One region of the Streptomyces sp. NPDC017940 genome, then DNA from elsewhere that is predicted to be linked to it. Evidence: predicted binding sites of a transcription regulator. Region 1 holds the regulator's gene; the other holds the start of a gene.
The links. Region 1 encodes HrcA, which represses chaperone genes, less so after heat shock. Its sites were predicted from a motif close to TTNGCACTCNGNNNNNCNGAGTGCNAA; they were not measured.

Region 1 (15,736 bases):
TGGCGGCCACACCCGACGCCGAGGCCTACCGCTATCCCGTCCCTGCGGCATCGGGCGAGGGGCCCGACGACTGGAAGTCGCTCAGCTGGGCGCAGACTGCGGACCGGGTCTTCGCCATCGCGGCCGGCCTCGTCGACCTGGGCCTGCGCCCCGAGGACCGGGTGGCGCTCGCCTCCGCGACGCGCGTCGAGTGGATCCTCGCCGACCTGGGCATCCTCTGTGCCGGCGCGGCCACCACGACCGTGTATCCGCAGACCAACGCCGAGGAGTCCGCGTTCATCCTCGGCGACTCCGGCAGCCGGGTCCTGATCGCCGACAACGCCGAGCAGCTGGCGAAGGCGCGCGAGCAGCGGGGGAACCTGCCCGAGCTGAAGCACGTGGTGGTCTTCGACCCCGAGGGCGTCGAGCCCGCCGCGGAGGACCCCGAGGGGTGGGTCCTCACGCTCGCCGACCTGGAGGCCCGCGGCACCGCGCATCTGGAGAAGAACCCGGTCGCGGTCAAGGAGCGCATCGAGGCGATCCGTTCCGATCATCTCGCGACCATCATCTATACGTCGGGGACCACGGGCCGCCCCAAGGGTGTGCGGCTCCCGCACGACAACTGGTCGTACATGGCCAAGGCCATCGCGGCCATCGAGCTGCTCTTCCCCGATGACGTGCAGTACCTGTGGCTGCCGCTCGCGCATGTCTTCGGCAAGGTGCTGACCAGCGGCCAGATCGAGCTCGGGCACGTCACCGCCGTCGACGGCCGCGTCGACAAGATCATCGAGAATCTGCCGGTGGTGCAGCCGACGTACATGGCCGCGGTGCCGCGCATCTTCGAGAAGGTCTACAACGGAGCCGCGGCCAAGGCACGGGCCGGTGGCGGCGCCAAGTACAAGATCTTCCAGTGGGCGGCGGAGGTCGCACGGCAGTACGCCAGGACCAGCCAGGACAACTTCCGGCGCACCGGCGTCGCCTCGGTGCCGTTCGGGCTCGCCGCCAAGCACAAGGTCGCCGACAAGCTCGTCTACGCCAAGCTGCGCGAGGCCTTCGGCGGCCGGCTGCGGGCGGCAGTGTCGGGCTCCGCGGCTCTCGCGCCCGAGATCGGGTACTTCTTCGCGGGCGCGGGCATCCACATCCTGGAGGGCTACGGCCTCACCGAGACCTCCGCCGCGTCCTTCCTGAACCCCGGCGAGGCCTACCGCACCGGGACCGTCGGCAAGCCGCTGCCCGGCCTGGAGGTGCGGATCGCGGACGACGGCGAGATCCTGCTGCGCGGCCCCGGCATCATGGAGGGCTACCACGGCCAGCCGGAGAGGACCGCCGAGGTCCTGGAGTCCGACGGCTGGTTCCACACCGGGGACATCGGTGAGCTGTCCGTCGACGGCTATCTGCGGATCACCGACCGCAAGAAGGACCTGATCAAGACGTCCGGCGGCAAGTACATCGCGCCGGCGGAGGTCGAGGGCCAGTTCAAGGCCGTGTGTCCGTACGTCTCCAACATCCTCGTGCACGGCGCCGACCGGAACTTCTGCACCGCCCTCATCGCCCTCGACGAACCGGCCATCATGGCCTGGGCCGAGGAGAACGGCCTCGGCGGCAAGCCGTACGCCGAGGTGGTCGCGGACCCGGCGACGATCACGCTGGTCGAGGGGTATGTGAAGCAGCTCAACGACGGTCTCCAGCGCTGGCAGACCATCAAGAAGTTCCAGCTCCTGCCGCGGGACCTCGACGTCGAGCACGGCGAGCTGACCCCCAGCCTGAAGCTGAAGCGGCCGGTCGTGGAGCGCGAGTACAAGGAACTCATCGAGGAGATGTACGCGGGCTCGCGCGAGGCCTGACCCGGCCCGCGGACGCGGGCGGGCCGCTCACCCCGCCCGCCCGCGCCGCATCTCCCGCAGCAGCTCCTCCATGTGCGTGACGTGGTGGCGCAGTGCGAGTACGTCGTTCAGGCTGCTCGCCGCCAGCTGCCGTTCGACCGCGGCGAGCCGCGCGGACAGCTCGTCGAACTGCGCCTGCTCGCGCGCCAGCATCCGTTCGAGCTGCTGGTTCTTGCGGTGCAGTTCGAGGAAGACGGTGACCTTGGCGCGCAGCACCCAGGGGTCGAAGGGCTTGGTGAGATAGTCCGCGGCGCCCGTCGCATAGCCCCTGAACGCATAGCCCGAGTCGTTGTCGGTGCCCGTCAGGAAGATGATGGGCACGTCCTTCGTCTGGTCGAGCCGTTTGATGTTGGTCGCGGTCTCGAAGCCGTCCATGCCCGGCATCCGGACATCGAGGAGGATCACGGCGAAGCGCTGCCGCAGCAGGGCCTTCATCGCCTCCTCCCCGGACCTGGCCCGGACGAGCGGTTCGTTGAGGGAGCCGAGGACCGCTTCCAGGGCCATCAGGTTGTCCTCCATGTCGTCGACAAGGAGGATGCTCGCGCGGCTTTCGGTCGCCGCCTCTGTGCTCATGGTGGCAAGTGCCTCACTCGGTCGTGGGCGGAGCGGCCGGCTCCGCCGGGGTGCCGTACTGTTCCGGGGCGCCGTGCCGTTCCGGGTCGGCTGGGGTCTGCGGGCGCTCGAAGGAGTCGAGGACCGCGGGCGGGAGCGCGGGAGCGGGCTCCGCGGGCGCGTCGGGCTCCGCGGGCTCGTCCTGGGCAGCGGGCTGTTTGTAAACGGCCGCACCCTCGGGGTCGAGGAGTGAGCAGACGACGGTGAGCAGCTGGTCCACGTCCACCGGTTTCGGTACGTAGTCGGTGGCGCCCTGCGAGATCGCCTTCTCGCGGTCGCCGGGCATGGCCTTGGCGGTCAGCGCGACGATGGGCAGGCCGGTCCAGCGTGGGGTGCGGCGGATGGCGGCGATGGTCTCGTAGCCGTCCATCTCCGGCATCATGATGTCCATCAGGATCAGATCGGTGTCGGGGTTGCGCTCCAGGGTCTCGATGCCCTCGCGGCCGTTCTCGGCGTAGAGCACCACCAGGCCGACCCGGCTGAGGACATGGGTCAGGGCGAAGACGTTGCGGATGTCGTCGTCGACGATCAGCACCCTGCGGCCCGGCAGGGTCTGCCCCGCCCGGCCCTCCTTCCACGCCTCCAGCTTGGTCGGCGCGGGCCAGTTGTCCTCCGGCTCGGGCACGGTGTCCGCGGGCGGGGCGTCCGCCACGCTGTGCGGGTGGGGCGTGGGCGCGGGGAGCGTGCGCGAGGAGGCGTACGCCACGGCCGCCGCGCCGTGGCCCGGGTGCACCACGGGGACGTACAGCGTGAAGGTGGAGCCCTCGCCGGGCCTGCTGTGCGCGGTGATGCGGCCGCCGAGCAGCCCGGCGATCTCGCGGCTGATGGACAGGCCGAGGCCCGTGCCGCCGTACTTGCGGTTGGTGGTGCCGTCGACCTGCTGGAACGCCTCGAAGATGACCGGCAGCTGCTCGGGCGGGATGCCGATGCCGGTGTCCCTGACGGTGAAGCTCAGCACGTCGCCGCGGTCGCTCATGAGCGGGTCGGACGACTGGTCGGCGTGCTGGACGCGCAGCTCGACGCGGCCGTTGGCGGTGAACTTCACCGCGTTCGACAGGAGGTTCCGCAGGATCTGCTGGAGGCGCTGCTCGTCGGTGAACATCTCCCGCGGTACGTCGGTGCCGACGTGCACGTCGAAGGCGAGCCCGCGGTCGAGCGTGAGCGGCCGGAACGTGGCGTGCACATAGTCAAGGACCTTGATCAGCGGCAGCTTCTTGGGGCGTACGTCCATGCGGCCCGCCTCGATCTTCGACAGGTCGAGGATGTCGTTGATCAGCTGGAGCAGGTCCGAGCCCGAGCGGTGGATGGTGGTGGCGAACTGCACCTCCTGGTCGGAGAGGTGGCCGTCGGGGTTGTCGGAGAGCAGCCGGGCCAGGATGAGCAGGGAGTTCAGCGGCGTGCGCAGCTCGTGCGACATGTTCGCGAGGAACTCCGACTTGTACTGCGAGGACGTGGCGAGCAGGGCCGCCTTCTCCTCCAGTTCGGCGTTCGAGCGGCGCAGTTCCGCCTGCTGGCGCTGGAGCTCGTCGGAGCGTTCCTGCAACTGGGTGGCGAGCCGCTGGGACTCGCTGAGCAGCGACTCCGTACGGGAGTTGGCGATGATGGTGTTGATGGCGACGCCGATGGTGTTCACGAACTGGTCGAAGAACGCCAGGTGGACGTCGGAGAAGCGGGAGAACGTGGCCAGCTCGATGACGCCGAGCAGCTTGTCCTCGAACAGGATGGGGATGATGACGACGCTGGCCGGTGAGGCGTCCCCGAGACCTGAGTGGATCTTGATGTAGTCCGGCGGCACCTCGTCGAGGAGGATGCGCTTCTTCTCCAGGGCCGCCTGCCGCACCAGGCCGTGCGCGGGCATGCCCCCGGTATCGACGAGGAAGCCCTCCTCGGTGCCGCGGTCCTGGGCGGAGCCGTACCCGGCGATGAAGGCGAGGCCCTTGGCGGGCGAGGTCTGGAGCGGCACCGTGCCGTCGGCATCCGGGTCGGCCAGGAAGAACGCGCCGTACCCGGCGTTCACCAGCGGGGTCAGCTCGCGCAGGATCAGGTCCGCGACCTCCATCAGGTCCCGGTGGCCCTGCATCAGGCCCGCGAGCCTGGCCAGGTTCGACTCCAGCCAGTCCTTGGCGCGCGTGGTCTCGCGGAGGTTGGACACCATCAGGTTGATGTTGTCCTTGAGCTCGGCGACCTCGCCGCGCGTCTCCACGGTGATGGAGCGGGACATGTCGCCCTGCGCCACCGCGGAGGCGACCTCGGCGATCGCGCGGACCTGGGTGGTGAGGTTCAGCGCCAGTTCGTTGACGTTCGTGGTCAGGCGCTTCCAGGTGCCGTACACGCCCTCGACCCTGGCCTGACCGCCGAGCTGCCCCTCGGAGCCGACTTCGCGGGCCACCCGGGTGACCTCGGAGGAGAACGACGACAGCGTGTCCACCATCGTGTTGATGGTGGTCTTCAGCTCCAGGATCTCGCCGCGGGCGTCCACGTCGATCTTCTTCGACAGGTCGCCCTGCGCCACCGCCGTCGCGACCTGCGCGATGTTGCGGACCTGCCCGGTGAGGTTGTCCGCCATGTAGTTGACGTTGTCGGTGAGGTCCTTCCACACGCCCGACACGCCGAGGACCTGGGCGCGGCCGCCCAGCCTGCCGTCCGTGCCCACCTCGCGGGCCACGCGGGTCACCTCGTCGGCGAAGGCGCGCAGCTGCTCCACCATCGTGTTGACGGTGTCCTTCAGCTCCAGGATCTCGCCGCGCGCCGTCACCGTGATCATCTTGGAGAGGTCGCCGTTGGCGACGGCGGTGGTGACCTGGGCGATGTTGCGCACCTGGGAGGTGAGGTTCGACGCCATGAAGTTGACGTTGTCCGTCAGCTCCTCCCAGACGCCGCTGACGCCGCGCACCTGCGCCTGACCACCGAGGTTGCCCTCGGTGCCGACCTCGCGGGCCACGCGGGTGACCTCGTCGGCGAACGCGGAGAGCTGGTCGACCATCGTGTTGATCGTCGATTTCAGCTCCAGGATCTCGCCCTTGGCCTCGACGGTGATCTTCTTCGACAGATCGCCCTGGGCGACCGCCGTCGACACCAGGGCGATGTTGCGGACCTGGGACGTGAGGTTGTCCGCCATGAAGTTGACGTTGTCGGTGAGGTCCTTCCACACCCCGGAGACACCGCGTACGTGGGCACGGCCGCCGAGGTTGCCCTCGGTGCCGACCTCGCGGGCGACGCGGGTCACCTCGTCGGCGAACGCGGAGAGCTGGTCGACCATCGTGTTGACGGTGTCCTTGAGCTCCAGGATCTCGCCGCGGGCGTCGACCGTGATCTTCTGGCTCAGGTCGCCGTTGGCGACGGCGGTGGTGACCTGGGCGATGTTGCGCACCTGGGAGGTGAGGTTCGACGCCATGAAGTTGACGTTGTCGGTGAGGTCCTTCCACACGCCCGAGACACCCCGGGCCTGCGCCCGGCCGCCGAGCCGCCCCTCGGTGCCGACCTCCCGCGCCACCCTGGTCACTTCCGCCGCGAACGCCGACAGCTGTTCGACCATGGTGTTCACGGTGAGCTTCAGTTCGAGCAGCTCACCGGTGGCCTCGACCGTGACTGTGCGGGTCAGGTCCCCCTGCGCCACGGCCGTGGTCACCAGGGCGATGTCACGCACCTGCGCGGTCAGCCGGGAGGCCATGGTGTTCACGGCCTCCGTCACGTCCCGCCAGCTCCCGGACAGGCCGCGGACCTTGGCGCGCCCGCCGAGCCGCCCCTCGGTGCCGACCTCGCGGGCGACGCGTGTGACCTCGCCCGTGAACAGGGAGAGCTGGTCGACCATCGTGTTGACGGCGCGGCCGAGGCGGCGCAGGTCGCCGCGCAGCTCGCGGGAGCCGTCGTGCAGGTCGACGCGCTGGGTGAGGTCGCCGCCCGCGACGGCGTTGAGCACCCGGGTGGCGTTCGTGGCGGGCGCGACCAGGGAGTCGAGGAGCGAGTTCACCTCGATGATGCGGGTGGCCCAGCTGCCCTGGCCCGGGCTCGCCGTGAACCGCTCGTCGAGCCGTCCGTGGCGGACCATCTCCCGGCGTACGCGGATCAGCTCGTGGTCGAAGTGGGTGGATCGGTCCACCAGTTCGTTGAACACCGTGACCAGCTCCGCGACCACGCCGGAGCCGGTGTGCGGAGCCTTGGTGAAGTTGCCGTCGCGGGCGGCCCGCATGGCGGCGAGCAGGGCACGCAGCTCGGAATCGGCGTCGGATCCGGTACCGGTGCCGGTGCCCGTGCCTGAGCCGGTTTCGGTGGACGCACCCGCCCGGCGGCGCCCCGCAGAGGGCGCCCCCGCGCCCGGTCTCCCGGCTGCCACGCCGGGCTCGGGGGCCCGCGTGGACCCGGCCGCCCGCGTGGGCTTGGCCGCTCGCGTGGGCTTGGCGGCCCGCCGGGGAGCCGACCGCGGGGCAGGGACCGCCGGGCTCGGCGGGGCCGCTGGATCTGCCGATGCCCCCGGGCCTGTCGGTAACGGACTGTCAGGAACCCCGGACGGCAGGGGCGACACGGCCGAGTGGACCTGCCCGGTGGCGACTGGCCGGAACCCGTCGGACGCCGGAGCCGCCGCCGGGGCCTCGTTCCGCGCGGCGGGATCCGTGGTGGCCGGTGGGGGCGGGTGGGCCGGTCCGGGCGCGGGGCCCCGAGCCGGAACCGGCGCGGAACCCGCCGCGGCGTCGGTTGACGGAATCTGACCGCGTCCGAGCGGGGGCGTAGCACTGTTCTCACTCATGGTGGCCCACTTCGGTGACTCGGTGCTTACGGGCTCAACCAGTCTGTCACTCTGTCCGTGTCGCCTGAGGCGTATTCGTCCGAACTGCTCAGGAGCCACTCTGTGGGGGCCGTACCGATGCAACCGGAGACCGCGTTCCGCGCTGCCGGCGAGGCCGCGGCCCGCTCCGCGCCGCCGTCGGTGGTGCGCACGTCGCTGCCCGGGAACCCGCTGGCACCCGCGGCGGCCCGCAAGTTCGTGCGCGCAGCCCTCGCCGACCGGGCCGAGCCGGGCACGCCCGCGGCCACCGGCCGCACGGACCGCCTCGCCGACGACGCGGTGCTCCTGGTCAGCGAGCTGGCGACGAACGCGGTGGTGCACGCGGGCACCGCGGTGGAGATCCTGTGCCGGTTCGACCCGGGGGTGCCGGGCGAGAGCACCGACGCGGTGGTCATCGAGGTGTCCGACCACCACCCGGCGCGCGCGGTCCGCAACGAACCGCGCCCTTCCCAGCCAGGCACCCCGGAGTACGGCCGCGGCCTGCAACTCGTCGCCCTGCTGTCCGAGGCCTGGGGCATCACCTACCGCTCCGGCACCAAGACGGTCTGGGCGCGCCTGCCCGTCGACGTGGACGCCGACGCCGCGCAGGACCCGGACGCGGGCGACGAGGAGTCGACCCGGCGGGAACTGCGCGCCGCCGAGATACTGGCGCCGTTGCCCAGGAGAGCCCCGCACGACACGGACTGGATCAACCGGGGCGCGCTCACCTTCCTCGCCGAGGCCTCCGACCTGCTGGCGGGGCAGTTCGACGAGAACCTGGTCGCCGCCCTGACGGGCCAGCTCCTCGTGCCGCGGCTCGCGGACTGGTGCGCGGTGTGGCTCGACGACGAGGCGGAGGGAGCGGGGCGCGCGCTCGATGGCCGCGCGCCCGGCACACGCCTCGCGCGCGTCTGGCACACGAGTGAACAGCGCATGGAGGAACTGCGCCGGCTCCTGGAGAAGGATCCGCCGCGGCTCACCGAGGCCGCGGGCTCGGGCGCGGTGTCCGTACCGTGGCCCGGTCAGGCGCTGAGCGCCGGCGAGTCGGCGGGCGCGGCGCTCGCGTACCGCCTGGTGGCAGGCGGGCGGCAGCTGGGCACCCTGGTGATCGGCCGGGCCGGCCTCGTGCGCTTCCCCGACGAGGCCACGGGCCTCGTCGAGGACTTCAGCCGCAGGGTGGCCCTCGCGATCGGCGCGGCCCGCCGCTACCAGCGCCAGGCCACCATCAGCAAGGTGCTCCAGCGCGGTCTGCTGCCGGGCGCCCTCGCGGAGATCCCCGGCGTGGAGAGCGGCATCGTGTACGAGCCGCGGGAGCAGGGCGGCCCCGGCGGCGACTTCTACGACGTGTTCCCCGCCGGGCAGGGCCGCTGGTGCTTCGCGCTCGGCGACGTCCAGGGCAAGGGCCCCGAGGCGGCGGTCCTCATCGGGCTCGCCAGGCCCTGGCTGCGGCTGCTCGCCCGTGAGGGCTACCACGTCGCGGAGGTCCTCGACCGCCTCAACCAGCTCCTGCTCGACGACGCCACGGAGGCGGCCGACGCGGCCGCGGCCGTCCTCGCCGTCGCCGGCGGCCAGGGGGACCCGCTGGAGGGCCCGACCTCACGCTTCCTCTCGCTCCTCTACGGAGAGCTGGTCCCCTACGAGGGCGGTGTGCGCTGCACCGTGGCGTGCGCCGGGCACCCGCTGCCGCTGCTGCTCGGCGCCGACGGGGTGGTCAGGTCCGTCGCCTCCCCGCAGATGCTCCTGGGCGTCGTCGACGACGAGACGTACATCAGCGAGACCTTCGACATGAAGGCCGACGACACGCTGCTGTGCGTCACGGACGGTGTGACGGAGCGCCGCTCGGGACGGTACCTCTTCGACGACGGCGACGGCCTCGCGAAGGCCCTCGCGGGCTGCGCGGGCCTGGACGCGGGCCTCGTCGCCGAGCGCATCCGCCGCCTCGTCCACGAGTACGCGACGCACCCGCCCGACGACGACCTGGCCCTGCTGGTCCTCAAGGCGAGATGACGCGCACGGCCTCGACACGGCAGGGGCGACAGCTCCAACCCGACCGGCGCGTGCGGTATCAGACCGTCCGGCGTTCCAGGACGGGCCCGCAGGGCGATCGACGGCACCCACGGCCGGGCAGGGCGATCGACGGCGCCCCCCACGCACGGGGTGCGGGACAATGGCAGACATGCCTTCCGCACTGCCCGACGGTGAGCCCATGCCCGAGGACGGGACGCTCCCCGCGTCCGCCCTCGCCGGAGCGGGCGAGCGACCGCTCGGCTTCTACCTGCACGTGCCGTACTGCGCGACCCGCTGCGGCTACTGCGACTTCAACACGTACACCGCGACGGAGCTGCGCGGCACCGGCGGCGTCCTCGCCTCCCGCGACAACTACGCGGACACCCTCGCCGACGAGGTCCGCCTCGCCCGGAAGGTCCTCGGTGACGACCCGCGGCCGGTACGGACCGTCTTCGTGGGCGGCGGCACGCCCACGCTGCTCGCCGCCGACGACCTCGTCCGCATGCTGAAGGCCGTACGCGACGAGTTCGGGCTCGCGGACGACGCGGAGATCACGACGGAGGCCAACCCCGAGTCGGTCGACCCGGCCTATCTGGGCGCCCTGCGCGAGGGCGGCTTCAACCGGATCTCCTTCGGCATGCAGAGCGCCAAGCAGCACGTCCTGAGGATCCTCGACCGTACGCACACCCCGGGGCGGCCCGAGGCCTGCGTGGCCGAGGCGCGCGCGGCGGGCTTCGACCACGTCAACCTCGACCTGATCTACGGCACCCCCGGGGAGACCGACGCCGACTGGCGGGCCTCCCTGGACGCGGCGATCGGGGCGGGGCCCGACCACGTGTCGGCGTACGCCCTGATCGTCGAGGAGGGCACGCAGCTCGCACGGCGGATCCGGCGCGGGGAGGTGCCCATGACGGACGACGACGTGCACGCGGACCGCTACTTGATCGCCGACGAGGTCCTCGGCGGTGCCGGGTTCGACTGGTACGAGGTGTCGAACTGGGCCACCTCCGAGGCGGGGCGGTGTCTGCACAACGAGCTGTACTGGCGGGGCGCCGACTGGTGGGGGGCCGGGCCGGGGGCCCACAGCCACGTGGGGGGCGTGCGGTGGTGGAACGTGAAGCATCCCGGTGCGTACGCGGCGGCCCTCGCCGGGGGTCGCTCGCCCGGGGCCGGGCGTGAGGTGCTCGCCGACGAGGACCGGCGGGTCGAGCGGGTCCTCCTCGAGCTGCGCCTCCGGGAGGGGTGTCCGCTGGCGCTGCTGAAGCCCGCGGGGCTCGACGCGGCCCTGCGGGCGCGGTCTGCGGGGTTGCTCGAAGCCCGGCCCTTCGATGCTGGGCGGGCCGTGCTCACCCTGCGGGGGCGGTTGCTCGCCGACGCCGTGGTGCGGGACCTCGTGGACTGACGTTCCCCCTGGTCCTGGGGGGGGCTGCCCATAGAGGGCGGGGGAGCGGGCCGGTTGCCCACGGCGAGAACCGGCTCAGGGAGCCGTCACGAAGTCGATCAGCTCTTCCACTCTTCCGAGGAGCGCGGGTTCCAGGTCCTTGTAGCTGTGGACCGAGCCCAGGATGTGCTGCCAGGCCGCGCCCGTGTGGGACGGCCAGCCGAGGCCCCGGCAGATGCCGGTCTTCCAGTCCTGGCCGTGGGGGACGCGGGGCCAGGCGGTGATGCCCACCGAGGACGGCTTCACGGCCTCCCAGATGTCGATGTAGGGGTGGCCGACCACCAGGGCGTGCTCGCTGCTGACGGAGGCGGCGATGCGGGACTCCTTCGTACCGGGTACGAGGTGGTCCACCAGGACGCCGAGGCGGGCGTCGGGGCCCGGGGCGAACTCGGCCACGATGGCGGGCAGGTCGTCGATGCCCTCCAGGTACTCGACGACGACGCCCTCGATGCGCAGGTCGTCGCCCCAGACCTTCTCGACGAGCTCGGCGTCGTGGCGGCCCTCCACGTAGATGCGCCCCGCGCGGGCCACGCGCGCCCGCGCGCCGGGCACGGCGAGCGAACCGGAGGCGGTGCGGGCGGGCGTCCGGGGCGCGGCGACGGCCGACGGGCGCACGAGGGTGACGACGCGCCCCTCCAGAAGGAACCCGCGCGGCACCATCGGGAACACCCGGTGCTTGCCGAAGCGGTCCTCCAGGGTGACCGTCGGCCCCTCGGCCGTCTTCTCGCAGCGGATCACCGCACCGCAGAAGCCGGTCCCGACCTCCTCCACGACCAGGTCGGTCTCGGCGGGCACCTCCGGGACGGCCTTCGGCTTCTTCCACGGCGGGGTCAGGTCCGGGTTGTAGCTGCGCATGGACCAGACGTTATGGCATGCCGTCAGGCGACGCCGAACCGGTGGGCGAGGGTGTCGCGTTGGGCGCGGACGAAGGCGGCGTCGACGACGGCCCCGTGCCCCGGCACGTACACGGCGTCGGAGCCGCCCAGGTCGAGCAGCCGGTCCAGGGCGGCGGGCCACCGCGCGGGCACGGCGTCGGGCCCGGCCTGCGGCTCGCCGGACTCCTCGACCAGGTCGCCGCAGAAGACGACGCCGGGCTCACCGGGGCCGCCGGGCACGAGCACGGCCAGGTCGTGCGCGGTGTGCCCGGGGCCGACGGCGGCGAGCAGCACCCGGGTGCCGCCGCCGAGGTCGAGCGTCCGCTCCCCGGCGACCAGGTGCCGGGGGCGGACGAGCAGGTCGGCGGCCTCGGCGGCGGCGGCCGGGTCGAGGCCGTGGGCGACGGCGTCGGCGCGCAGGGCGTCGCGTCCGGCGCCGAGGACGGTGTCGACGCCGACGGCACCGAACACCTCGACGCCCGCGAACGCCGCCGCGCCGAGGACGTGGTCGAAGTGGGGGTGGGTGAGCGCGAGATGGGTGACGCGGCGGTCGCCGCCGAGCAGGTGCCGGGCCCCGGTGCGCAGCCGGGAGCCCTCGCGCAGGCTCGCCCCCGCCTCGATCATCAGGGCGGCGTCGGTGCCGGCGACGAGCCCGGCGGTGCAGTCCCACACGGGAAGGCGGCACCGCCCCACGCGCGCGGTGAGCCGTTCCCAGCCGGATTCCGCCCAGGCAGGGGTCACGGCCGGGGCGGGCGGGCAGGTGTCCATGGCACGACGCTAACGCCAGGGGCCACGGCGGGCCGCGGGGGCCCCGCGGCGGCCGCCCTCCGGCACGACAGGGCGTCGGCCCTTGCCGGGTCTGTACCCGTCGGCCGTACACTGATTCGTCGAAGGCTGGCACTCCCCGCGGGTGAGTGCCAGGGTGAGGGGCCGCCGCGGGGGCTCAGGGCGCGGGACGACAGGTGGAGGTGTGCGCGATGCTCAGTGAACGCAGGCTCGAAGTGCTGCGCGCCATCGTCCACGACTACGTCGGCACGGAGGAGCCCGTCGGCTCCAAGGCGCTCACCGAGCGCCACCGCCTCGGCGTCTCCCCGGCCACGGTCCGCAACGACATGGCCGCGCTCGAGGAGGAAGGGTTCATCGCCCAGCCGCACACCAGTGCCGGACGCATCCCGACCGACAAGGGCTACCGCCTGTTCGTGGACCGCCTCGCCGGTGTGAAGCCGATGACGGCGCCGGAGCGCCGCGCGATCCAGAACTTCCTGGACGGCGCGGTGGACCTCGACGACGTGGTGGGACGCACGGTGCGGCTGCTCGCGCAGCTGACCCGGCAGGTCGCGGTGGTGCAGTATCCGTCCCTGACCCGCTCCACGGTGCGGCATGTGGAGTTGCTCTCACTGGCTCCCGCCCGGCTGATGCTGGTCCTGATCACGGACACGGGACGGGTCGAGCAGCGCATGATCGACTGCCCGGCGCCGTTCGGTGAGTCCTCGCTCGCCGATCTGCGGGCACGGCTCAACAGCCGGGTCGCGGGCCGCCGCTTCTCCGACGTGCCGCAGCTGGTGCAGGACCTCACCGAGTCCTTCGACAAGGACGACCGGGGCACGGTGGCCACGGTCCTGTCCACGCTCCTCGAAACGCTGGTCGAGGAGACCGAGGAGCGGCTGATGATCGGCGGTACGGCCAATCTCACCCGCTTCGGACATGACTTTCCCCTCACCATCAGGCCGGTGCTCGAGGCCCTTGAGGAGCAGGTCGTCCTCCTCAAGTTGCTTGGTGAGGCGACCGATTCGGGCATGACGGTCAAGATCGGGCATGAGAACGCCCACGAGGGGCTCAGCTCCACGTCGGTGGTCTCCGTCGGCTACGGTTCGGGGAGCGAGGCAGTGGCCAAGCTGGGCGTGGTCGGACCGACCCGCATGGACTATCCGGGAACGATGGGAGCAGTACGCGCAGTGGCACGTTACGTCGGACAGATCCTGGCGGAGTCGTAAGTGGCCACGGACTACTACGCCGTACTCGGCGTGCGCCGCGACGCTTCCCAGGACGACATCAAGAAGGCATTCCGGCGGCTCGCCCGCGAGCTGCATCCGGACGTCAACCCCGATCCGAAGACGCAGGAGCGCTTCAAGGAGATCAACGCCGCGTACGAGGTGTTGTCGGACCCGCAGAAGAAGCAGGTCTACGACCTCGGCGGCGACCCGCTGTCCCAGTCCGGCGGTGCCGGCGGGGCAGGCGGCTTCGGAGCGGGTGGCTTCGGCAACTTCTCCGACATCATGGACGCGTTCTTCGGTACGGCGTCGCAGCGCGGCCCGAGGTCGCGGACGCGGCGCGGGCAGGACGCCATGATCCGCCTGAAGATCGACCTCGACGAGGCGGCCTTCGGCACCACCAAGGACCTCCAGGTCGACACGGCGGTGGTCTGTACGACCTGTTCCGGTGAGGGTGCCGCGCCCGGTACCTCCGCCCAGACCTGTGACATGTGCCGCGGTCGCGGCGAGGTGTCCCAGGTCACGCGGTCCTTCCTCGGCCAGGTCATGACCTCCCGCCCGTGTCCGCAGTGCCAGGGCTTCGGGACCGTGGTGCCCACGCCGTGCCCCGAGTGCGCGGGCGACGGACGGGTGCGGTCGCGGCGCACGCTCACCGTGAAGATCCCCGCCGGTGTCGACAACGGCACGCGGATCCAGCTCGCCGGTGAGGGCGAGGTGGGCCCCGGCGGTGGTCCCGCCGGTGACCTGTACGTGGAGATCCACGAGCTGCCGCACCCCACGTTCCAGCGGCGCGGGGACGATCTGCACTGCACCGTCACGCTCCCGATGACGGCTGCGGCGCTCGGTACGAAGGTGCCGCTCGAGACGCTCGACGGCACCGAGGAAGTGGACATCCGTCCGGGTACGCAGTCGGGGCAGTCGATCCCGTTGCACGGGCGGGGTGTGACGCACTTGCGCGGTGGCGGGCGCGGTGACCTAATCGTGCACGTCGAGGTGCTCACGCCGAGCAAGCTCGATCCCGAGCAGGAGCGGTTGCTGCGGGAGCTCGCGCAGCTGCGCGGGGAGGAACGGCCCACCGGGCAGTTCCAGCCCGGGCAGCAGGGGTTGTTCTCGCGCCTGAAGGACGCGTTCAACGGGCGGTGACGCCTTGAGCGGACGGCCCGGGGTGATCTCACCCCGGGCCGTTCCGCTTTCCCCCGCTTTGACGGTCCCGTACACCGTGGGCTGCGCCCACCGTTCCACCCCTGGCGGACCAGCTGCCCACAGCCGGGGGGCAGAGCGGTCGGGGCCCGCGCCGGGGATCACGCCCGCGCCGGGATCACCCCCGCCCCGGGGATCACCCCCGCCCCGGGGATCATGCCCGCGCCGGAGATCACGCCCGCCCCGGGATCAAGCCGCCCCGGGGATCATGGGTGGGTGGGTGGGAGAACCCGCCGCGAAGCGGCGGGACGGTACGCACGCCGCCGGAGCGGTACGCACGCCGCCGGAGCGGTACGCACGCCGCCGGCACGGCGCACCCAACCGCAGAGGGCCCCCGGCCAGCCCCCGCACAAGGCGCCCCCGCCAGACGTGGCACGATGCCGGTATGTCCTCCGCGTTCAACGATCTCTGTCGCTGTCCGATCGTGCAGGCCCCGATGGCGGGCGGGGCCTCGACGCCGCAGCTGGTGGCGGCCGTCTCCGAGGCCGGGGGGCTCGGGTGTCTCGCCGCCGGGTACAAAACCGCCGACGGCATGTACCAGGAGATCAAACAGGTGCGCGGCCTGACGGCGCGGCCGTTCGGCGTGAACCTGTTCATGCCGCAGCCCGAGTACGCCGACCCCGCCGCGGTGGAGGTCTACCGCAACCAGCTCGCGGGCGAGGCCACCTGGTACGAGACGCAGCTCGGCGACACCGACGGCAAGCGGGACGACGGCTACGACGCCAAGCTGGCGATCCTGCTCGACGACCCGGTGCCGCTCGTGTCCTTCACGTTCGGCTGCCCCACCCGGCAGGTCGTCCAGGCCTTCGACCGGGTCGGCACCCGCACGGTCGTCACCGTCACCACGCCGGAGGAGGCCCAGGCGGCCCAGCTCGCGGGCGCCGATGCCGTCTGCGTGCAGGGCATCGAGGCCGGCGGCCACCAGGGCACGCACCGCGACAACCCGGAGACGGACAGCGCGGGGCTCGGCCTGCTCAGCCTGATCG
Region 2 (15,736 bases), on a different contig from region 1:
CAGGACGAGCGCGCACCCCTCGTCGGAGACGACGGGCACCTCCTTGGCGACCAGGTTCATGCCGTCCCTGATGGGGTTGACGAGGGCGACGTCGGCGAGCCGGTACGCGGCGAGGGAGCGCGCGAAGTCGTCCTTGACGTGCAGGACGACGGGCGTCCAGTCGGCGGTCCCGTACGCGGAGTTGATGGACTCGGCGACACGCGAGACCTCCGCGGTGTAGTCGCGGTACACCGCGAGGTCCTGCCGCGAGGGGTAGGCGAACGCCACGTGCACCACCCGCTCGCGCCACTCCGGCCGGTCGTCGAGGAGCTGGCGGTAGGCGTGCAGGCCGCGCACGATGTTCTTGGACAGCTCGGTGCGGTCCACCCGGACGATGGCCTTGCGGGCCGCCCCCGAGGCGTCCGTGCCGATCTGCTCCCGCAGCGTCACAAGGCGTTCCTCGACGTCGTCCCGGCGCGACCGCTCCCGCAGGAAGTCCGCGTCGGCCCCGAGCCCGTGCACGCCGACGCGCGTGCCCGTCGTACCGCCGAGGAGCGCCACGCAGCAGTCGGTGAAGGCGTCGGCCCACCGCCCGGTGAGGAACCCGAGCCGGTCCGCGCCGAGCATCCCGCGCAGGACCTGCTCGGCGATGTCGTCGGGCAGCAGCCGGAAGTAGTCGACGGGCGCCCAGGGCGTGTGCGAGAAGTGGCCGATGCGCAGGTCATCACGGAGCTCGCGGAGCATGCCGGGCACCAGCGTCAGGTGGTAGTCCTGGACGAGGACGGCCGCGCCGGGCGCCGCCTCCCGCGCGAGGGCCTCGGCGAAGGCCCGGTTGTACGTCTCGTACGCGGCCCACTGCGCCCGGAACTCGGGACCGAAGGCGGGTTCGAGCGGTGTCTGGTACAGCATGTGGTGCACGAACCACAGCACGGAGTTCGCGATGCCGTTGTACGCGTCGGCGTGCACGGCGGCGTCGATGTCGAGCATGCGCACACCGGGCTCGCCGACCCCGCGCCGCACGGCCTCCCGGTCGCCGTCGCCGAGCGCCGAGCACACCCACAGGGCGTCGGCGTCGTCACCGATGGCGCTGAGCCCGGAGACGAGGCCGCCGCCGCCGCGTTTGGCGTCGAGCGTCCCGTCGTCGCCGAGGGAGTACGTCACCGGGCCGCGGTTCGACGCGACGAGGACCTGGGCGGCTGCGTGCTCGGAGACCATGTGGCGAACCTAGCCGCTGACGGAAACGCTCAAACGTGCGGGCGGCCGACGTCACATCCCCGTCGGGTCCGCCGGGGCGGGCCGCGCCGAGAATTGCCTGCTCAGGCCACCCTGCGCCGCGCGTACTCCGCGACCTGGGCCATCGGTGGCCGCTCCTCGGTGTCCACGGGGTGCGTCCGCGGCTCGAAACCGTGCTCGCCCCGGACGAACTGGGTCAGCTCGGGGCGTACGAGATGGGCGCGGGCGAGCCGCAGCTGCGCGGTGCGGTAGATCGCCGCCGCCATCCGTCCGAGGGCCTGCCCGTCCTGGTGGCGGTGGACGCGTACGCCGACGTCGACCTGCGCGAGGGCGTCGAGGCCCGCGGTGTGCAGCGCGTCCACGAGCAGACCGAGCTCGACCCCGTACCCGACGGGGAAGGGCAGGCGTTCCAGGAGCGACCTGCGGGCCGCGTACTCGCCGCCGAGCGGCTGCACGAACCCGGCGAGCTGCGGCCAGTGCATGTTCAGGAGGGGGCGCGCCATCAGCTCGGTGACCCGGCCGCCCTGTCCGGCCGCCGTGCCGAGGGGGCGGTCGTACATCGCCTTCACGAAGTCCACGTCGGGCTCGGTGAGGAGCGGCCCCACGATGCCGGAGACGAAGTCCGCCGAGAACTCCTTCAGGTCCGCGTCGACGAACGCGACGACGTCACCGCGGGTGACCAGGAGGGACCGCCACAGGACCTCGCCCTTGCCGGGCAGCGCGGGCAGGCGCGGCAGGATCTCGTCCCGGTGCACGACCCGGGCGCCGGCGGCCGCGGCGACCTCCGCCGTGCGGTCGCCCGAACCGGAATCGATCACCACCAGTTCGTCGACCAGCGGTGTCCGCTCCATCAGCGCGCGGCGAATCTCGGCCACGATGGCGCCGACGGTCCCCTCCTCGTCGAGAGCGGGCAGCACCACGCTCACCGAGGTGCCCGCTGCCCGTTTGGCGGCCAGGAGGGCGGAGGGCGGGCGGTCGGCGACGGACCAGGAACGCCTGCTCAGCCAGCGCTCGACCTCTTCCAGCACGCGCGGTCCTCCCGATTGTGATCCATCTCGCGCTACGGACGACTATCTCAAGCGTCCAGGGCTTCGGTTACAGTCTTGGACAACGCGCATGACCATCGCACGTCGGTGGCCGTCGCGTCACAAATGCCCCGGGCGTTCTGCGCCCGGCGCCATACCGCTCATCCAGAGGGGCAGAGGGATACGGCCCGTTGAAGCCCCGGCAACCACCCAGTCGGTCTCGTACGCGATCCATCGGATCCGGCGTCGCGAGGCTCCCGGCTCGGGAAGGTGCCAATTCCGTCTCGCGGCGAGATGCGTCGCGAGGAAGATGAGGAGAAAGGGCCTCGCCTCCATGGCTGTGCAGACTGTCGAAACCTCCCCCGCCGCCGGCGCCACCGCCGCCACCGGGACTCCCGCCGTCGATCTCGGGCCCGCGTCCGGCCTCTCCTGCCGCGAGTGCGGAACCCGCTTCGACCTCGGTCCGATCTTCGCCTGCGCCGAGTGTTTCGGACCGCTCGAAGTCGCCTACGACCTGCCGCTCGGCGACCCGGAGGCCCTGCGCAGGAAGATCGAGTCCGGTCCGGCCAACATCTGGCGCTACGCCCCGCTGCTGCCGGTCCCCGCCGACGTGGCCGACAAGCCGAACCTCAACCCGGGCTGGACCAAGCTCGTCAAGGCCGACAACCTCGCCCGTGAGATCGGTGTCGAGCCGGGGAGGCTGTTCGTCAAGGACGACTCGGGCAACCCCACGCACTCCTTCAAGGACCGCGTCGTCGCCCAGGCCCTCGAAGCCGCCCGCGCCTTCGGCTTCACCACCCTGTCCTGCTCCTCCACGGGCAACCTCGCGGGGGCCGTGGGCGCCGCCGCCGCCCGTGCGGGCTTCCGCTCCTGCGTGTTCATCCCGCACGACCTGGAGCAGGGCAAGGTCGTCATGGCCGCGGTGTACGGCGGTGAGCTCGTCGGCATCGAGGGCAACTACGACGACGTGAACCGTTTCTGCTCCGAGCTCATCGGCGACCCGCTCGGCGAGGGCTGGGGCTTCGTCAACGTCAACCTGCGGCCCTACTACGGCGAGGGCTCCAAGACCCTCGCGTACGAGATCTGCGAGCAGCTGGGATGGGTGATCCCCGACCAGCTCGTGATCCCCATCGCCTCCGGCTCCCAGCTCACGAAGATCGACAAGGGTCTGAAGGAGCTGATCGCGCTCGGCCTGGTCGAGGACAAGCCGTACAAGATCTTCGGTGCCCAGGCGGAGGGCTGCTCGCCGGTGTCGGCGGCGTTCAAGGCCGGGCAGGACGTGGTCCGCCCGCAGAAGCCGAACACCATCGCCAAGTCGCTCGCCATCGGCAACCCGGCCGACGGGCCCTACGTCCTGGACATCGCGCGGCGCACCGGCGGCGCGGTGGAGGACGTCGACGACGAGCAGGTCGTCGACGCGATCAAGCTTCTCGCCCGCACGGAAGGGATCTTCGCCGAGACGGCGGGCGGGGTGACCGTGGGGGTCACCCGGAAGCTGGTCGAGGCGGGGCTGATCGATCCTTCCCTCACCACCGTCGTGCTCAACACCGGGGACGGTCTGAAGACGCTTGACGCTGTCGCTGAGACTTCGCAGGTCACGGCGACCATTCCGCCGAGCCTCGACGCGTTTCGCTCCGCCGGGCTCGTCGGTCGGACGCCGTAGGGCCTGATCGTCGTCGCCGACGGGCGGCCGTGGTCCGTCCGCGCGCAGTTCCCCGCGCCCCTTCCAGGGGCGCCCCACTCCCCGTCCCTCAGAGGTGAACCCCATGAGCGTCAGCGTTCGCATCCCCACCATCCTTCGTACCTACACCGGTGGCCAGGCCGAGGTCGTCGCCGAGGGGGGCACCCTCGGTGAGGTCATCGCCGATCTGGAGAAGAAGCACACCGGGATCGCCGCCCGGGTCCTGGACGACCAGGGCAAGCTGCGGCGGTTCGTGAATGTGTACGTCAACGACGACGACGTGCGGTTCGAGCAGGGCCTGGAGACGGCCACGCCGGACGGCGCGGGCGTCTCGATCATCCCGGCCGTCGCCGGCGGCTGCTGACCGGCACGCGGCGTCACCGGTGTTGCCCCCTCCGCGAGAGAAGCGGAGGGGGCAATTCTGTGTGATTGAGCGCGGTACAGTTGGGAATGGAGCTTCGATTCCCGCCCCGGGCGGTGCCCGGCGGATAGGCGAAGTCGGCCTCGGGCCGACAAGAAGCAGCCAAAGTGCCCGGCCCATTCAAGCCTTATGTGGCTTTTGCCCGGCCCGACTTGCCCTGAACTCCGATGAATTCTCCGCATATCGGAGAACAGTCCTGCCCAGAATTCTCGTCCGATTGACCTGTTGCAGACGGCAGTTGGACAGATACATTCAGCCGCGGTCGACGCGTTCCGGCGCACACCCCCAACCCGTAGGGGGTGAGGTCTGACCCGGGTCCGCGAAGTGCGGTCCTGCGCAAGGGCCAGTAATAGGGGAGTTAGGCATGGCTCAGGGCACCGTCAAGTGGTTCAACGCGGAGAAGGGATATGGCTTCATCGCGGTCGACGGTGGTGCGGATGTTTTCGTCCACTACAGCGCGATCCAGATGGACGGCTACCGCACCCTGGAAGAAGGTCAGCGAGTGGAGTTCGAGATCTCGCAGGGCCAGAAGGGTCCGCAGGCGGACATGGTCAAGCTCGCCGTCTAGCTCGGCGCGACCGACCACCGAGGCAAGCATCGTGAGGGGCTCGTATCCCATGGGGGTACGGGCCCCTCGCGTGTGCCCGCGCGCCCGCGGACGAGTCCGGAGCGCTCCGGGGATCCGGGAGAGGCGCTTGCACTCGCAGGGGCCGAGTGCTAATCATTGGCGTTAGCACTCTACGAGTGAGAGTGACAGAACTTGGATCGGGTCGGTGAGGTCCGCAGGCCGGGTGGGGCAAGGAACCACACGGCACGCAGGCCGTCCGTCGCGGGCGCCAGCACGGTCCGTTTGCTTTTCCACCCCGTCCGGGAGGACCACTTCACATGGCCAAGATCATCGCGTTCGACGAGGAGGCACGGCGCGGCCTCGAGCGCGGCATGAACCAGCTCGCCGACGCCGTCAAGGTGACCCTGGGCCCCAAGGGTCGCAACGTCGTCCTCGAGAAGAAGTGGGGCGCCCCCACGATCACCAACGATGGTGTGTCCATCGCCAAGGAGATCGAGCTCGAGGACCCGTACGAGAAGATCGGCGCCGAGCTGGTCAAGGAGGTCGCGAAGAAGACGGACGACGTCGCCGGTGACGGCACGACGACCGCGACCGTCCTCGCCCAGGCGCTCGTCAAGGAAGGCCTGCGCAACGTCGCGGCCGGCGCCAACCCGATGGCCCTCAAGCGCGGCATCGAGAAGGCCGTCGAGGCCGTCTCCGGCGCCCTGCTCGAGCAGGCCAAGGACGTGGAGACCAAGGAGCAGATCGCCTCCACCGCCTCCATCTCCGCCGCCGACACCCAGATCGGCGAGCTCATCGCCGAGGCCATGGACAAGGTCGGCAAGGAAGGCGTCATCACCGTCGAGGAGTCGCAGACCTTCGGTCTGGAGCTCGAGCTCACCGAGGGCATGCGCTTCGACAAGGGCTACATCTCGGCGTACTTCGCCACCGACATGGAGCGTATGGAGGCGTCGCTCGACGACCCGTACATCCTGATCGTCAACTCCAAGATCTCCAACGTGAAGGACCTCCTTCCGCTCCTGGAGAAGGTCATGCAGTCGGGCAAGCCGCTGCTGATCATCGCCGAGGACGTCGAGGGCGAGGCCCTGTCCACGCTGGTCGTCAACAAGATCCGCGGCACCTTCAAGTCCGTCGCCGTCAAGGCCCCTGGCTTCGGCGACCGCCGCAAGGCCATGCTCGGCGACATCGCCATCCTCACGGGCGGCACGGTCATCTCCGAGGAGGTCGGCCTCAAGCTGGAGAACGCCGGTCTCGACCTGCTCGGCCGCGCCCGCAAGGTCGTCATCACCAAGGACGAGACGACCATCGTCGACGGCTCCGGTGAGAGCGACCAGGTCCAGGGTCGCGTCAACCAGATCCGCGCCGAGATCGAGAACAGCGACTCCGACTACGACCGCGAGAAGCTCCAGGAGCGCCTGGCGAAGCTCGCGGGCGGCGTGGCCGTCATCAAGGCCGGTGCCGCCACCGAGGTGGAGCTCAAGGAGCGCAAGCACCGCATCGAGGACGCCGTGCGCAACGCCAAGGCGGCCGTCGAGGAGGGCATCGTCGCCGGTGGTGGCGTGGCCCTGCTCCAGGCCTCCTCGGTCTTCGAGAAGCTGGAGCTCGACGGCGACGAGGCCACCGGTGCCGCCGCTGTGAAGCTGGCCCTGGAGGCCCCGCTGAAGCAGATCTCCGTGAACGCCGGCCTCGAGGGTGGCGTCATCGTGGAGAAGGTCCGCAACCTCACCCCGGGTCACGGCCTGAACGCCGCGAACGGCGAGTACGTGGACATGATCGCCGAGGGCATCATCGACCCGGCGAAGGTCACGCGTTCCGCGTTGCAGAACGCCGCGTCCATCGCCGCGCTGTTCCTCACCACCGAGGCCGTCATCGCCGACAAGCCGGAGAAGGCCGCTGCCGCGGGCGCTCCGGGCGGCATGCCGGGCGGTGACATGGACTTCTGATCGGCCCCCGTGGTTGATCGGCTGTCCTGAAGCCGTACGGCTTTCCCGAGCTGTACGAAGGGGCGGTGCCCTCCGCGAGGAGGGTGCCGCCCCTTTGGCGTGCCCGGGGCGGAATGAGGTGGTCCGGTGCGCTGTTGACGGATGCGGAGGATGCCTCCGTTCCATCCGTGACCGATTCTCTGAGGAGCTCATTCATGGCCCCCCTCTCCGTCCCCGCGGACCGTGCCTCCGCGGACCGTGCCCCCGCCGACCGCGCCGCCGCGGTCCTGTCCCGGCCCTTCACCCTCGGCGGGCTCACCGTTCCGAACCGGATCGTGATGGCGCCGATGACCCGGAACTTCTCCCCCGACGGGGTGCCGGGTGCGGACGTGGCCGCCTACTACGCCCGGCGGGCCGCCGCACAGGTCGGACTGATCATCACCGAGGGCACCTACGTCGGCCACGAGTCGGCGGGCGAGAGCGACCGCGTCCCGCGGTTCCACGGCGCGGAGCAGCTCGCGGGTTGGGCGAAGGTCGTGGACGCCGTGCACGCGGCGGGCGGGAAGATCATGCCGCAGCTGTGGCACATCGGCATGGTGCGCCGCGCGGGCCTGCCCCCGTTCGCGGACGCCCCCGCGGTCGGCCCCTCCGGGCTGCGCCTCGACGGCACCGAGGGCACCGGCAAGGCGATGACGCGCGCCGACCTCGACGCCGTGATCGGGGCGTTCGCCGAGGCCGCTGCCGCCGCCGAGCGCATCGGCTTCGACGGCGTCGAACTGCACGGCGCGCACGGCTACTTGCTCGACCAGTTCCTGTGGGCGGGCACCAACCGCCGTACGGACGCGTACGGCGGCGACCTGGTGGCCCGCACGCGGTTCGCGGCGGAGATCGTGGCCGCCGTGCGCGCGGCCGTCGCCCCGGACTTCCCTGTCGTCCTGCGCTACTCCCAGTGGAAGGCCGACGCCTACGACGCCCGCATCGCCGACACCCCCGCCGAACTCGACGCCCTCCTCTCCCCGCTCGCCGCGGCCGGCGTGGACGCCTTCCACGCCTCGACGCGCCGCTACTGGCTGCCCGAGTTCGACGGCTCCGAGCTGAACCTGGCGGGCTGGACGAAGAAGCTCACCGGCAAGCCGGTCATCACCGTCGGCTCGGTCGGCCTCGACGGCGACTTCATGCGCGCCTTCCAGGGCGAGGGCGCTCCCGTCAAGGGAATCGACAACCTCCTCGACCGCCTGGAGCGCGACGAGTTCGACCTCGTCGCCGTCGGCCGCGCCCTCCTCGCGGACCCGCGGTGGGCGGCGAAGGTCCTCGGCGGGGCCTTCGACGAGCTGTCGTCGTACGACCCGGAGGCGCTGGCGACGCTGCGCTGACCCGGGGTCGGGGGAGCCGACGGGGCGGGGCGGGCGGGACCCTTGCGGTCCGCCCGCCCCGCTCGTGCGTTCGGGGGCGGCCGGGGGACCGCTGAGGCTTTCGAAAAAACTTCGGGGAGGGTGTCAACCGGATCGGACGCCGCGGGCCTAGAGAAGGTGTACCGACCAGAGGGGGAGCACGTCATTGACCGCTGAGGAATTCGAGGAGTTCTACGCCCACGCGGTCAGACGGCTCACCGGACAGCTCTATGTGATGCTCGGCGACCTGCACGAGGCGCAGGACGTCGTGCAGGAAGCCTTCGTCAAGGCCTGGAGCAGGCGGGGGCGGCTGCGGCGCGAGGCCGCGCCCGAGGCCTACGTACGGACCGTGGCCTGGCGGCTCGCGCTGCGCCGCAGGCAGGGGCTCTTCCGGGCCGAACGGGCCTGGCAGCGGCACGGCGGGCCCGGTGCCGCCGACGCGCCCGACCCCGGTGCGGTCGTCCTGGTCGAGGCGCTCAAGGAACTGTCCCCGCAACAGCGCAGGACCGTGGCCCTGCGCTACGTGTGCGATCTGTCCGTCGAGCAGATCGCCCACGAGACGGGCCTGTCCACCGGCACGGTCAAGACCCATCTCTCCCGTGGCAGGGCCGCGCTCGCGCCCCGACTGCGGGACCTCTCCACGCAGGAGGCGCACGGTGGCTGAGCAGCCGCGCGACGGGCACCCCGGTTCCGGGGGCCACTTCGACCACCGGCTCCCCGGTTCCGGGGGGTGCCCCGACGACGACATCGTTCTGGCGGCCGCGCTCCGGGGCCTCGCGGGGCAAGGGCGCGGGCTCGCCGCCCCCGTGGCCGCCGTGGAGATCACCCGGCGTGGTGATCGTGTCCGGCGGCGCCGGTTCGCCGTGCTCGCGGCGGCCGCCGTCGTGGTCTTCGGCGGGGTGAGCGGGGGGCTGGTCGCGGTTGCCGGGCCGGGGGAGGGTGTGCGGCCCGCCGGGCGTACGGATGGGCCCGGGCCTCGGCCCGCGCCGTCCTCCGGGGACTCGCCGGGGCCCACCGCGGTGCCGTCCGCGTCGGTGCCGCCGCCGCCCTCGTCCGGGCCGCCGCCGTCCTCGGCCGCGCCGCCGCCCACCGCTACGGCCACGGGGGGGCTGCCGCCCACCGCTACGGCTACCGGGGGGGCGCCGCCCACCACCGCTTCTGCCGGGGGCGGGGGCGGGCGGACGTATCCGCCCGCCGGGGGGCCGGAGTCGTCGTAGGGGGACCCCCCCGGCTGGCGCGGCACCCCTTCGGGGGCTGCGCCCCCGGACCCCCCTGTCGGTCTGAACGGCCTCGTCCTCAATCGCCGGACGGGCTGTGACTGCCCGCCGGTGGCCTTGAACTGCCCGCCGGAAGTGCCGGGGGCGGGCTGAAGCGTTCCGTGTGTCGAAAGGGAGAATCAGCCATGCCTACGGCCGCCCCCTCCCGTCCGGTACGGACGGCCCCCGTGCCCCCCGCGGGGGCGTCGCCGTGGCGGTGGCGGGTCGGGGGTGGTGACCGGGAGGTGCTGCTCGTCTATCTGTGCACGCGGGTCGGGCTGTGGCTCACCGCCTACTGCGGGGCGCAGTTGTTCCCGCGCGACCCGGAGGCGCGGCACGGGGCGCCCGTGCTCGGTGTGTGGGAGCAGTGGGACTGGGTGCACTTCCAGCACATAGCGGAGCACGGCTACGGCCGTGCCACCGACGCCGTGCCGGGGTTCGCCAACGAGGAGGCCTTCTTCCCCGGGTTCCCGCTGCTGCTGCGGGCGGTGCACGCGGCGGTGCCGCACTGGGGCGCGGCAGGGCTGCTGATCTCCCTGGTGAGCGGGGCCGTCGCGGTGCTCGCGCTGGCCCGCATCGCGGGGGCCACCGGCGGTGCGGGGGCGGCGGGCGGGCGGCGCGCGGTGCTGCTCGTCCTGCTCTCGCCGTGCGCGGTCTTCCTCGCCGCCGGGTACACGGAGTCCCTCTTCCTCGCGCTCGCCCTGCCCGCCTGGCTGGCCGCGCTGCGGGGCCGCTGGGCGCTCGCCGCCGTGCTCGCCACGGCCGCCACCGCCGTCCGGGTCAGCGGACTCTTCCTCGCGGCCGCCCTGGCCGTGCAGTTCGCGGTGGGCGTCGGCGCCCGCCCCGCGGACCGGCGCCTGCGCGCGCTGCCGTGGCTGGCCCTGCCCGCGCTCCCCGCCCTCCTGTACACCTGGTACCTGCACGCACTCACCGGTGACTGGATGGCCTGGAAGCACGCCCAGGAACGCGGCTGGAACCGGGAGTTCCACGCGCCGTGGGAGGCGTGGGCGCACACCTGGCGGGCCGCCTTCGACGGCGGCTACCGCTCCGGGTACTCCCTGATGTTCGCGGCCGAACTCCTCGCCATGCTCGTCGGCCTCGCCCTCCTCGCCGTCCTCCTGCGCCGCCGCCGCTGGCCGGAGGCGACCTACATCGCCCTGAGCCTCTGGGCGCTCGGGACCTCGTACTGGTACATGTCGCTGCCCCGGGCCACCCTCCTGTGGTGGCCTCTGTGGGCGCTTCTCGCGGCCTGGTCGCTGCGTCGCGCCTGGGTCACGAACGCCCTTGTGGGCGTGCTCGCGCCGCTGACCACGGTGTTCGCCCTCGCGTTCACCACGGGACGCTGGGCCGGGTGAGGGGCGGCCACCGCTTCCTCACTCGGTACGGGACTTCTCCAGGGCCGCGCGCAGGTGGCCGTCGGACTCGGTGAGCAGGCGGGCGGCCGTGGGGCCGTCCACCGAACCGAGGAGGGTGAGGATCGCGTTCTTCACCTCGCCGTCGGTGGCGGCCAGCGCGGCCTCGATCTCCGCGTCACCGGCGCCGGTGGCGAGGGCGACGATGCGGCGGGAGCGGGCCTGGAGCTTCTCGTTGGAGGCGCGCACGTCGACCATGAGGTTCCCGTACGTCTTGCCGAGCCGGATCATCGTGATCGTCGACAGCATGTTGAGGACGAGCTTCTGGGCCGTGCCCGCCTTCAGGCGGGTGGAGCCGGTGAGGAGCTCGGGGCCGACGACGACCTCGATGCCGTGCTCGGCGGCGGCGGCGAGGGCGCTGCCGGCGTTGCAGGACAGGCCGATCGTCAGGGCGCCCCGGGCGCGGGCGTGCGCCACCGCGCCGACGGCGTAGGGCGTACGGCCGGACGCGGAGACGCCGACCACCGTGTCGTCGGCGGTCAGGGCGAGGGAGTCCAGGTCCCGCGCGGCCAGGTCCTCGCGGTCCTCGGCGCCCTCGACCGCCGTCACCAGGGCGCTCGGGCCGCCCGCGACGAGGCCCACGACGTCACCGGGGTCGGTGTTGAACGTCGGCGGGCACTCGGAGGCGTCGAGCACGCCGAGGCGTCCCGCGGTGCCGGCACCCGCGTAGATCAGCCGGCCGCCGCGGGCCATGCGCTCGGCGGTGGCGTCGATCGCCGCGGCGATGCACGGCAGCTGCGCGGCGACGGCCGCGGGGACGCCCGCGTCCTCGCCGTTCATGATCCGCGCGATGTCCGACGTCGGCAGCCGGTCGATCTCGGACAGCTCGGGCCGGAACGCCTCGGTGGTGAGGGACTCCAACTGGGCCCGGAGTTCGCCGTAGCCGTCTGTGGTGGAGGTCATGGGGTGATGGCTCTTTCACGATGCGATGTGAGGTCGAGGACTTCTGGCACTGACTACGACTGACGGTCCCACCCCCGCCCGGTGGCATTTTCAGCCCGTCCGGCGTTTTAGGACGAGGCCGCAGGCCGATAGGACGGCACCCTCGGCCAACGGGACGTCACCGCCCGACAAAGGCGCCCCCGCCAGAACTGTGGCGGTGCGCGAGCGCCTCGTAGGAAGCGGCGAGGGCAGGCGCAGCGGTCTCGTACGTACGCTGCGCCACCCCCACGAACAGGCAGTCCACGACGAGGAGCTGACTGGTCCGCGAGGACATCGCGGCGGGCCGCAGCTCGCTCTCGCGCGCGGTGGACGTGGTCAGTATGTGGTCGGCGTACTGGGACACCAGGCCGTCGGGGCGCCCGGTGACCGCGATCGTCGTCGCCCCGTGCTCGAAGGCGACGCGCAGCGGCTCGATGACGTCGCCCGTGGACCCGGAGTGGGTGATGGCGATCGCCACGTCCTTCGCGCGGAGCGTCACCGCGGTGGTGACGGCGAGGTGCGGATCGGAGTGGGCGTGCGCGACGTGGCCGATGCGCAGGAGCTTCTGGGCGAGGTCCTGGGCGACGAGCCCGGACGCGGCGACGCCGTACACCTCCACGCGGCGGGCGACGGCCAGCGCGCCGACGGCCGCGCCGAGCTGCACGGTGTCGAGGCCCGCGGCCGTGTCGGCGAGGGTCTGCTGCTCGTCGTACGCCAGTTTCGCCACGACGTCCGCGATGGGGTCGTCGACGGCGATGTCGGCGGTGACGGCGGGCGCACGGCCCGACTGCTGCTGGGCGGCGAGGCCCGCGAGGGCCAGGCGCAGGTCGCGGTAGCCGGGGTAGCCGAGGAGGCGGGCGGTGCGGACCACCGTGGCCTCGCTGGTGCCGGTGAGCTCCGCGAGGCCGGTGACCGTGAGCGCGGCACACCCCGCCGGGTCACCGGCGACGGCCTCGGCGACCCGCTGCATGGAGCGGGTCATCGACGGGGCGAGGGTGCGGACCTTGGCCGCGAGGGCGGCCGGGGCCGGAGGTGCGCCACCCGCGAAAGTTTCCTTCACGTCTGGGGTCACCCTTGAAAGATATTTTCGGTTCGGGAGCGGGTCAAGACTCGCGACCGCGTCGGCTCACGGGTGCGCGGCGGCCCGACCGGGCCCGCGGGCGCGCTCGGGCGAGGGCGCACAATGGCTGTATGGACTCCTCCGCATCCTCCGTCCCCGTGGGCCCCCTGGAGCGGGCGCTGCACGCCGCCCGCGCGCTGGTCCTCGCCGACCTGGTCGCGGACGAGGTGGCAGAGCCCGGCGTGGTCTCCCTCGTCGAGGACTCGGTGGCGCAGCGGCGCTGGTGGGTCGAGCAGTGGCCCGAGGGCGCCGAGTACGTCGCCGGGCTCGTCGCCCAGGACGTGCAGGACGCCCTCCTGGAGCGCTACGGGCGGTGGCCGCTGTGCCCGGTGTGCGGTTCGGGTGATCCGCACGCGCTCGACGTGGAGCCCGAGTTGGGCGCGGACCCGCACTGGGTGTGCGGGAAGGCGGGTGTCGTGGTCGCCGCCGTGGGGTCCCTCGGCTCGGTGGCCCGGTGACGGTCTACATCGACCCGCCGACCTGGCCCGGGCACGGGCGGCTCTGGTCCCACCTCGTCAGCGACCTCTCGTACGAGGAACTGCACGCCTTCGCGGCGCGGATCGGGGTGCCCGAGCGGGCCTTCGAGCGGGACCACTACGACCTTCCCTCGCACCGGTACGGGGACGCCGTGCGGGCGGGGGCCGTGGAGGTTCCCTCCCGGGAGTTGGTGCGGATGCTGCTGGCGGCGGGGTTGCGGCGGCGCAAGGGTACGGGTCGGTAGGCCTCGCGGGGGCGCCCCGGTCCCGCCCCTTTCCCGCAACCAAGGGGCTCCGCCCCCTGGACCCCCGGCCCTCAACCGCCGGCGGGGCCGGGGAGAGCGCGTCGGAGCTCGAAGACGAAGTCGTCGTCGCGGTCCGCCCCGCGGACGAAGCCCGCGCGGGTCAGGACCGCGTGGGACGCGGCGTTGTCGGGGTCGGTCAGGGCGCGTACGCCTGTGACGGCGGTGTGGTCCGGGTGGTTCAGGGACCAGGTGGTGAGGGCGCGCAGGGCCTCGGTCGCGTAGCCGTTGCCGCGGGCCTCCGGGACCAGGCTGTAGCCGACCTCCACCCAGCCCTCGTCGTCGGGCGCCCCGTGGTACCCCAAGGCGCCGACCGCGCGCCGGTCCGCGGTGCGCACGACGGCGAACATGCCCCACTCGGGGCGGTGCGCCCCGGCCGCGTACCCCTTCGCCGTGCGCTCCGCCCCCCGGCGCGTGCCCTCGTGCGGACCGCCGTCGGGCCAGGTGAAGCCGCCGGTGCCGCCCGCGGCAAGGTCGGCGGCGGCGTCCGGTGCCACCTCGATCAGCTCGACGGGCCCCGCGGGCAGCTGGATCGGGTTGTGCCACTGCCAGCGCTCCTTGCGGGCGTGGCCCGCGCGGTCGCCGCGGCCCGTCGCCCACAGCAGCACGCGCCAGTGCTCCTCGTCGGCACGGGCCGGCGGCACGTGCGGGAACTGGCGGGTGAGGACGGCCTCACACAGCTCGGCGGGCGGCTCGTACGCCACGTCGAAGGCCTTCAGGACGTCGTACGTGTGCAGGAGCAGCTCGATGACCCCCATCGCGGCGAAGCCCGCCGCGTCCGCGCTGCCGTACCGGTACGGGTGCCAGCCGCGCACGCCCGGCGGCGTCGTCCGTACGACCGCCGCGAGCAGGCCCGCGCTCGCCTCCACGCAGCGCACCGCGCCGTCCGCGCCGGTGCCCTCGTCCAGGCTGACGTCCATCGGGACATAGCCGCCGGTGCCCGCGGTGCGGCCCGTGAGCTGCGTCGCGTACGCGGTGAAGTCGCTCGCGATGTGCTCGGCCGTGGCCAGGCAGCTCCACTCCAGGCCGCCCGCGGGGGTCGTCCAGTCGTACCCGTCCGTCGCCACCGCGCGCAGCGCGGCCACCGCGTGTGCCGTGGCCTCGTCTATCCGTTCCCCGCCGTTGAAGAGCATGCGGTGAGGCTACGTGAGCAGTGCCAGCTCCGTCGTGAGGTTTTCCCTGGCCGGGGCCTCCCAGTGGGCGGTCCCGTGCGGGGTGCGGAACAGGCGTGGCAGGGCGAGGAGTTGGCGCAGCACGTCCGCTCGGCCCGCGCGGAACGCCTCGTCGGGGACGAAGGCGTACTCCTCGCGGACCGCGGCGGCGTACGCGGCGTACGCGTCCGGGGGCGCGGCGAGGATCGCGAGGTCCGCGTCGCACAGGGCCTCGCCGTTGCGGTCGCCATCGGCCGGGTCGTGGGTGGTCGTGAGGCGGACCAGGCGGGCCACTTCCGCGGTGGCCTCCGGGGGGAGGCCCGCCTCGGTGAGGGCGCGTTCCGCGAGGCGGGCGCTGCGTTCCTCGTTCTCGGAGCGGTCCGGGGCGTAGACGGCGTCGTGGAACCAGGCCGCGAGGTGCACCCTGTGCGGGGCGTGGGCGTGGTCCTCCAGGGTGTTCAGGTGGGTGAGGACGTTGTTCAGGTGGGTGAGGGTGTGGTAGCGGCGGTGGGGTTCCGACCAGCGGGTCAGGAGGTTGTCCGCGTACGGGGTGGGGTCCGGGCCCGTGGCGGTGCCCCGGGCCCCCAGCAGGGCTTCCCGCCAGGCCTGGCGGAGGGCTTCCTTGTCGGCGGCGGTTTCGGCTTCGGTGCCGGTGTGGGTGTCTGGGTCGGGCATGGGGTGACCCTAGGCCTTCGCGGGGCGCCCCAGGCGCACCCCTTTCCCGTAACCAGGGGCGCTGCGCCCCCTGGACCCCAGCTTTATCGGCGCTTCGCGCCTCGTCCTCAAACGCCGGACGGGCTGAGAGCTTCGCCGGACGGGCTGAGAGCTTCGCCGGGCGGGCTGAGAGCTTCGCCGGGCGGGTGGTGAGCGTGCCACCT

Region 2: a site for HrcA is predicted at 5,070-5,096, ahead of groL (chaperonin GroEL). Genes of this name have one in related genera too.

Annotation. Positions count from the first base shown of each region.
Region 1 is NZ_JBIRHJ010000001.1:529,251-544,986, forward strand. Features, by position in the region: gene ACH4DX_RS02170 (AMP-dependent synthetase/ligase) at 1-1,823, shown strand, start outside; gene ACH4DX_RS02175 (response regulator) at 1,851-2,435, opposite strand; partial or broken gene ACH4DX_RS02180 (HAMP domain-containing protein) at 2,671-6,663, opposite strand; gene ACH4DX_RS02185 (SpoIIE family protein phosphatase) at 7,321-9,243, shown strand; gene hemW (radical SAM family heme chaperone HemW) at 9,413-10,645, shown strand; gene ACH4DX_RS02195 (DUF3097 domain-containing protein) at 10,721-11,539, opposite strand; gene ACH4DX_RS02200 (MBL fold metallo-hydrolase) at 11,563-12,300, opposite strand; gene hrcA (heat-inducible transcriptional repressor HrcA) at 12,537-13,553, shown strand; gene dnaJ (molecular chaperone DnaJ) at 13,554-14,693, shown strand; gene ACH4DX_RS02215 (nitronate monooxygenase) at 15,136-15,736, shown strand, end outside.
Region 2 is NZ_JBIRHJ010000006.1:129,541-145,276, forward strand. Features, by position in the region: gene ACH4DX_RS21675 (trehalose-6-phosphate synthase) at 1-1,194, opposite strand, end outside; gene ACH4DX_RS21680 (glucosyl-3-phosphoglycerate synthase) at 1,296-2,240, opposite strand; SAM riboswitch class I at 2,396-2,554, shown strand; gene thrC (threonine synthase) at 2,572-3,900, shown strand; gene ACH4DX_RS21690 (ubiquitin-like small modifier protein 1) at 4,004-4,282, shown strand; gene ACH4DX_RS21695 (cold-shock protein) at 4,704-4,907, shown strand; gene groL (chaperonin GroEL) at 5,225-6,850, shown strand; gene ACH4DX_RS21705 (NADH:flavin oxidoreductase) at 7,045-8,202, shown strand; gene ACH4DX_RS21710 (SigE family RNA polymerase sigma factor) at 8,387-8,884, shown strand; gene ACH4DX_RS21715 (hypothetical protein) at 8,877-9,437, shown strand; gene ACH4DX_RS21720 (mannosyltransferase family protein) at 9,623-10,831, shown strand; gene murQ (N-acetylmuramic acid 6-phosphate etherase) at 10,850-11,791, opposite strand; gene ACH4DX_RS21730 (MurR/RpiR family transcriptional regulator) at 11,949-12,881, opposite strand; gene ACH4DX_RS21735 (hypothetical protein) at 13,001-13,387, shown strand; gene ACH4DX_RS21740 (DUF4031 domain-containing protein) at 13,384-13,650, shown strand; gene ACH4DX_RS21745 (GNAT family N-acetyltransferase) at 13,722-14,840, opposite strand; gene ACH4DX_RS21750 (hypothetical protein) at 14,850-15,533, opposite strand.